DNA from 3 places in the Neobacillus niacini genome. Region 1 is predicted to be linked to each of the others. Evidence: riboswitches for the same ligand, from Rfam matches in the RefSeq annotation. Region 1 holds a riboswitch; each other region holds the start of a gene.
What was found. Region 1 has a riboswitch for cyclic di-AMP ahead of ACN6MT_RS15325 (sporulation protein). Riboswitches for the same ligand answer to the same signal wherever they lie in the genome.
Positions count from the first base shown of each region.

Region 2: linked by a shared signal. The riboswitch ahead of ACN6MT_RS22685 (amino acid permease) and the one ahead of ACN6MT_RS15325 (sporulation protein) in region 1 are both predicted to bind cyclic di-AMP.
Region 3: linked by a shared signal. The riboswitch ahead of ACN6MT_RS21340 (APC family permease) and the one ahead of ACN6MT_RS15325 (sporulation protein) in region 1 are both predicted to bind cyclic di-AMP.

Region 1 covers NZ_CP183883.1:3,111,446-3,113,651, reverse strand. The annotation lists gene ACN6MT_RS15335 (aminotransferase class V-fold PLP-dependent enzyme) at 1-188, opposite strand, end outside; gene ACN6MT_RS15330 (hypothetical protein) at 309-656, opposite strand; gene ACN6MT_RS15325 (sporulation protein) at 799-1,224, opposite strand; cyclic di-AMP (ydaO/yuaA leader) riboswitch at 1,305-1,440, opposite strand; gene ACN6MT_RS15320 (polysaccharide deacetylase family protein) at 1,600-2,206, opposite strand, start outside.
Region 2 covers NZ_CP183883.1:4,595,681-4,597,886, reverse strand. The annotation lists gene ACN6MT_RS22695 (hypothetical protein) at 1-424, opposite strand, end outside; gene ACN6MT_RS22690 (hypothetical protein) at 721-870, shown strand; cyclic di-AMP (ydaO/yuaA leader) riboswitch at 1,009-1,149, shown strand; gene ACN6MT_RS22685 (amino acid permease) at 1,341-2,206, shown strand, end outside.
Region 3 covers NZ_CP183883.1:4,315,455-4,317,660, forward strand. The annotation lists gene ACN6MT_RS21340 (APC family permease) at 1-941, opposite strand, end outside; cyclic di-AMP (ydaO/yuaA leader) riboswitch at 1,069-1,210, opposite strand; gene ACN6MT_RS21345 (bacitracin ABC transporter ATP-binding protein) at 1,291-1,416, shown strand; gene ACN6MT_RS21350 (YheC/YheD family protein) at 1,550-2,206, shown strand, end outside.

The DNA.
Region 1 (2,206 bases):
ATTTTTTGTTCAATAGGTCGAAATAATCTTCCGCTTGCCGTCCAATCCGCATAAATAATCGGTTTCATACCAAATGGCGAGTGAAATTTCTGATCAATGCCAATAATCTCAGACCGAAACTTATTAAAATAATCCTCTAGATTTTCTGGCAGACGATAACACTTGCTTCCGATCCTTGCAGTAATCATACTTCAGCACCTCTCGATAAAATCCTGTTAATTACTATATGCAAAATTCCTCCACTTGCCGATAATTCGCAAAGAATGATAAAAAAAGCCTGATCCATATGGACCAGACTATATTATGAATTATACATTTGCAGCCTTAGAAGATTCCTTGCGGTTTACTTCATCAATTTTTTGCACAAACATATGAAAAACGCGTTGCTTCTCTTCTAAATCTTTTATATATTCCTTTAATTGATTATAACTTTCCTCAAACGGTTTATGATACCTTTGGCGTATACTCTCAATAATTTCCTCATTCACTGTCGACTGGATAACTTGCTTGGTAATCCCGTATTTGTATGAGTAAACTTTTAATTCTTGTGCCACTTCTTCATATTCTTTATCAATTTCAGAAAGGACTACTGAAATATCATCCTTCCATTCTTCTAATGATTTCTGTAAATAAGATTTTACCATTGTTTCTTCCATCATTGCACCCGCCTATAAAGTCATATGTTAACTTTATTATACTTGTGCAAGTTTACATAGAAATTTCTAGCAGTTTACAATGCTATATCAATAAATAGGATAATCTTCCGATTTACAATGAATAACTAGTTTAATAGATATACTATGAAACGGCCCCTATCATAATCGGTACATTTTGAGTAATATTATTTGCATTTCCTAGATCAATATTAATCATTAACGAATATTGAAAGGTATTTTGATCTTTTTTAATATCGTCTGGAACATCGATAAAAAAAGAAATCTTTCCGGTCTGATTTGGACTGCACTCAAGAGAACAGAAAACAGAATGACTATTTAATGTTTCTTCTACAAAGGCCTTTGAATCAATGCCCACGAGGTCAATATCATATCTTTTTATTCTATTTTTTAACATTCCGCCCGTTATCTCGATAGTGCCATTAATAACACTTCCAGCCTCATATACCTGTTTATCGAGATGGACCATTGTTTTTGGCAAACCAATTTTCAATTTCGTTAAATAATCTTTTAATGTCATTTTCTTCACCTGTTCCCTAAAAATAGGCATAAATAAAAGACCCTCCATTTCAGTCAAGCTGCTTATTCTGTCTCAAAAAAACAAAAAAGCCCCTGTACTTGGCGGTCTATGACCTCCTTCGCTTTAGCCGACGAAGTTAGCTGACGGGTAGGATGGCGAAAGACTGTCTCATCCTTTCTACTTTGTAGAATTAACCCCTGATTATTGGTTCCTCCGTACCCATTTGGGTTTTGGCCGACATATAGGATTTCGTGTGGATTATGACGATAATTTTATCTTCAACCTGATTCATTGTAAAGAGGAATATTTACGTAAATTCACTCGCAAGTCTCCAATTTAAACTAAAAACACTCAGTTTTCTATCGATTGCTCATGAATCATCACTATTTGGTGCTTGTTTGACCATTATTTAACCATAGCAGCAAACTCTTCGAGAGTGGTAGAATACTTTACATACACACGAGGAAGGTAAAAAAGCTCGTTTTTAAGCCCCTTCTTAGTAAATAGTTCTGGTGTTGTAGTTAATCCGAATGAATAATATTTCTTCACTTCAGAAGTCACTCGATCATTAACGTTTCCATATGGATATGCGAGAGCAATGACAGGTTTTCCAGTAATTCTCTCAATTTTTTCCTTTGATCCCTTTAATTCATATTGAAGATTATCTGACTTTGTCAAATCAGGATGTGTAGCTGTGTGGGACTGAACAGATATAATACCGGATGCTGCCATCACTTTTAACTCAGACTGAGATAATCGATTGGAAAGACCAATAAAATCAGAAATGACAAAAAAGGTCGCTGACGGCTTAAATTGGTTATCTTTTAGTTTTTGAAGGATTTCAAATGCATGTTGATTATTCTTATAACCATCATCAAATGTTATAAAAATAGGTTTGTTATAATTCCCAATATCGTTCCATCTCTCAAATGTTAATAAAGTATATCCTTTATTTTTCAAAAAAAGCATTTGTTTTTCGAAATTCTTTGGTGTTACAAATAACTCCTTCGAT
Region 2 (2,206 bases), 1.5 Mb from region 1:
GGATGGAGGTAGTGTAGACAAGATGACTAGCTGTTCCAAATAAATCGCTTGTTGAAGAAATGCCCAGGTATCTTGGCAAGTCAAGTTCATCCAACATCGTTATAAGGTTTTTTCTCATCGGTCCCTCGAAGCTAGCACTTTTTTTAACCTTATGAAGGAGCTCCTCATCATGTAAATGTCTATTCTCAATCACAGTTCTATACGCTTTTTTCATCTGGTGTAGTCCAGGTGTAATCCCTGCAATAACAACACGAGCTTTCTCATTAATGTAGTCAAATGGGGTGTAATAAACTTCAAGTTTTTTCTTTTCATCTTTTTTCAATAAGAATGAGGAATTTAATAGATCGTGATCTGTTAAGGGCAAATCTAGAGAAACAATTTTTTCTTTATATAAATGGAATTTTGCGTCTGTAACCATTCCCATGAAAACTACCTCCAGTCAATACAAAGGTCACCTTTGTAGGCACAATATAAACATTATTACGCAAAATATTTTGGCATAGCAAAAAAATTTTGCAGTAATAGCTTGTTAAGAATACTAAAATGTAGAATCCTACTAGGAAAAACATTTGGCACACTTATTGCATTATAAAAATACAAGATATAAAACATCTCTATGTTGCTAATGGTGAGAACCAGGGCATAGAAAACCTGATTTGATTTTACAGAAATATTAGGAAGGCTCGGTCTAAAAAAATCATTGAATAGGAGGGCATTAGTATGTGGGTCATTACGGTGTATTCAGAATCAAGTATTCGTATGTTTGAATTTGATAATAAAGAGGAAGCAACTGCCACTTACAAGAGTATAGAAGGATGTAAATTCCTCAGTGAAGTGATCTACTATAATGATTTTGATGTAGTTGAATAAGATTTTGGAAGAAAATATCCTTTATAAAGAAGCATAGACAGTGTTTTAAAGGAATTTTAGATATTTTTTATATTTTTGTAAAAAATTATTTTACTTTTCTTAAAATAGTAACTATTATAATATTGAAAATAGTTTCAAATTTCTAAATCGCTGAAACCTATTAGGCACGGGGGAACCATATGGATGTAAACAATCCAAGGGGTGAATCCTTTTTAAGGTAGGGCTACTCAGGAGGCCCGAATCCGACAGCTAACCTCGTAAGCGTTATTGAGAAGGAAGGTGGAACTTGTGACCCGATTATTTAGTGTCTACAAGTTTATTTCCCGTGACTTGTAGACACTTTTTTGTCCATTTCTGGGTGTTCTATTATTAAGGGGTCCGTACATACGACAAGGTAATGCAATGATCTGTCTGTAATCGCTTTCTATTAAAAAATGAAAGGACTGAGGTACATGTTACCAGAACGTGAAATGGAAAAATTCCAGCATTCAGTGAATAAACAGCATGAACAAACATTAAAACGAGAGTTAAAATCCCGGCATTTAACGATGATTTCAATCGGAGGTGCGATTGGTACTGGACTGTTCTTGAGCAGCGGGGCAGCGATCAGTTCAGCCGGACCCGGTGGAGCATTGCTTGCATATGCAATAGTTGGCGCAATGGTCTTTTTTATCATGACTAGTTTAGGAGAAATGGCTGCTTTTATGCCTGTAAGCGGTTCCTTTAGCACATATGGCACAAGATTTGTCGATCCGGCATTTGGTTTTGCAATTGGATGGACGTACTGGTTTAGTTGGGCGATGACCATTGCAGCTGAGTTAGCCGCCTCAACGATGATTATGAAATTCTGGTTTCCGGATAGCCCTTCTTTGGTATGGAGTGGATCATTTTTAGCACTTATATTTCTATTAAATTATTTATCTGTTAAGGGTTATGGGGAAGGGGAATACTGGCTATCCTTAATTAAAGTATCAGCGATTGTTATCTTTATTATTGTTGGCTTACTGATGATTTTCGGCATTATGGGAGGAGAAGCAGTAGGGTTTAAAAATTTCACAGTGGATAAAGCTCCTTTTTCAGGCGGTATTTTAAGTGTATTTGTTGTTTTTATTGCAGCAGGTTTTTCATTCCAAGGTACAGAAATCGTAGGGGTTACCGCAGGAGAAAGTGAGGATCCAGCGAAAAATGTACCGAAGGCGATTAAAAATGTTTTCTGGAGAATCTTGATTTTTTATATTTTGGCGATTGCTGTAATCGGTCTTCTTATTCCTTATACCAATCCGAATTTACAAAATGATAGTGTGATGGTCAGTCCATTTACCCTCATATTTGAAAA
Region 3 (2,206 bases), 1.2 Mb from region 1:
GCCGCAAGAATTAAAATCAAGGCCGTTGTACCTTGTATAAAGAAATACATAAAATTACGTCCAAATGTTTGCTCCGCAATCTGAGAAACAACTGTAACCTTTTCATTGGGAGTAATGCCATAATAATAAGCTAACATTACAATCCCCGAAAATAAGATTGCCAGTAGTCCCCCCATTGCCGCCAACGTTTTAGCAGCATTATTAGGAGCTGGATCTTTAAAGTTCGGAATGGCATTCGATATCGCCTCAACTCCGGTAAGGGCTGAACTGCCTGAGGCAAATGCCCTTAAGAGCAAAAATAAAGATATACCAGCAATAGGTGTTCCAACTGGTGTATGCAATTCTGCTGGGACCTGCCCTGTTAAAATATTGAATATTCCTACACCAATCATAATAAATAAAGCTAGGACGAATAAATATACAGGATATGCTAAAATAGTAGCAGACTCTGTTACACCTCTCAGGTTTAAAGTAGTAATAAATATGACAAAAATAATCGCAATCCCCACGTTATGGTCATGCAGGGCTGGAAAGGCTGATGTAATGGCGTCGGTTCCAGCAGATACACTAACAGCTACCGTTAAGATATAGTCAACTAGTAATGACCCACCCGATATCAGCCCATAATTGATACCTAAGTTTTCCTTTGATACTACATAGGCTCCTCCACCATGCGGGTAGGCAAAAATAATTTGTCGATACGATAAAATTAGTGCTGCCAGTAAAACCAATACACCGATTGCAATTGGAATCGAATACCAAAAGGCTGCCGCACTAACCGTTACGAGGACAATGAGGATTTGCTCCGGACCATAAGCCACAGATGATAATGCGTCAGATGAAAGAATGGCCAACGCTTTTGTTTTATTTAGCTTTTGTTCCCCTAATTCTGTTGATTTTAAAGGTCTGCCGATTAATAATCTTTTGACCGAAGATACCATATGCTCTGCACCACCGAGTTTTCTATTAAGTTACTTTTCTTATCTTGCTAAAAAAACACAAAAAAATGCCTGCAAGTCAAAGATAAATAGACCTGCAGACATAATAATTTTGTCTCACAAGCTCCACCTTCCTTCTCATTAACGCTTACGAGGTTAGCTGTCGGATTCGGGCCATTGAGTAGCCCTACCTATTAAAGGATTCACCCCTTGGATATACTATCCATATGAATGGGTCCCCCGCACCAATTTGGTCTCAGCGATTTAGAAATATGAAACTGTGATTATCATACTCCTGTGTTTCTCAAATGTAAATCATAATTTTTAATAAATAAAGATTGGAGAAAAATATATGTCTAAAAAGAAAAAGCCTCTTTTGAGTGATGAATTTTTAGATGAATTGGCATATGAAATCAATGAGTTATATGGACGCCCTGGAGAAGAAAACGAAGAAAATAACCATGAACAAGATGATTAAACCTTTCAATAATAATTTCACAATAACAATGGTACACTTGTCCAAATTGTAAGAATCGCCCCCATTTTTAAGACCATCTCTATTATTGGTACATATAATAACTTATCCAATAATATGGTTTGGGGGAATAAAAATGAATAATGTTATTCTGCTATCAAGAAACACCTCTAACAGTGGGATATTAACCTTACATCCCGTTTTAGCAGAATCAATGGGAATCACTCAAATTACGGCAAGAAAAATCAGGTTTGGAGCAAAAACCTTTCAATCAATTGTAGACACCTCTGATGAACTGCCGACAAATGGGGCAAGCCTATCTGATGATATTTTGGACATGCTTAATATACCACAGTATTGCAGTCTTGAAATGAAGCAGAATGGCAACGAAATACACATTGGACCCTTTATCGGCTTACTTGCAGGATATTATCAAAGCTCGATTAAAAAATATCTTGATCATCTTCGTGATTATGTTTTACTTTATCGTGAAATTAAGGGTGCCATCCTCGTCTTTTCTCTTGACCGTGTGGATAAAGTCAATCAGCTGGTCGAAGGTTACCTTTATAATCCACGAACAAAACAATGGGATGAAGGAACCTACCCATACCCAGCCTCTATTTTTGTGATGACATCTTCCGTGAGCACCGCCTGGATACAACATTTCAAAACGATTATCGGAAATGTCGTTTTTAATGATTTCTTTCTTAATCGATGGAGTATTCACAAAAAATTGGCTAGTTCCATCGGGGTAAAATGTTATCTTCCTGACACCAATCTTTATGGCTCACCT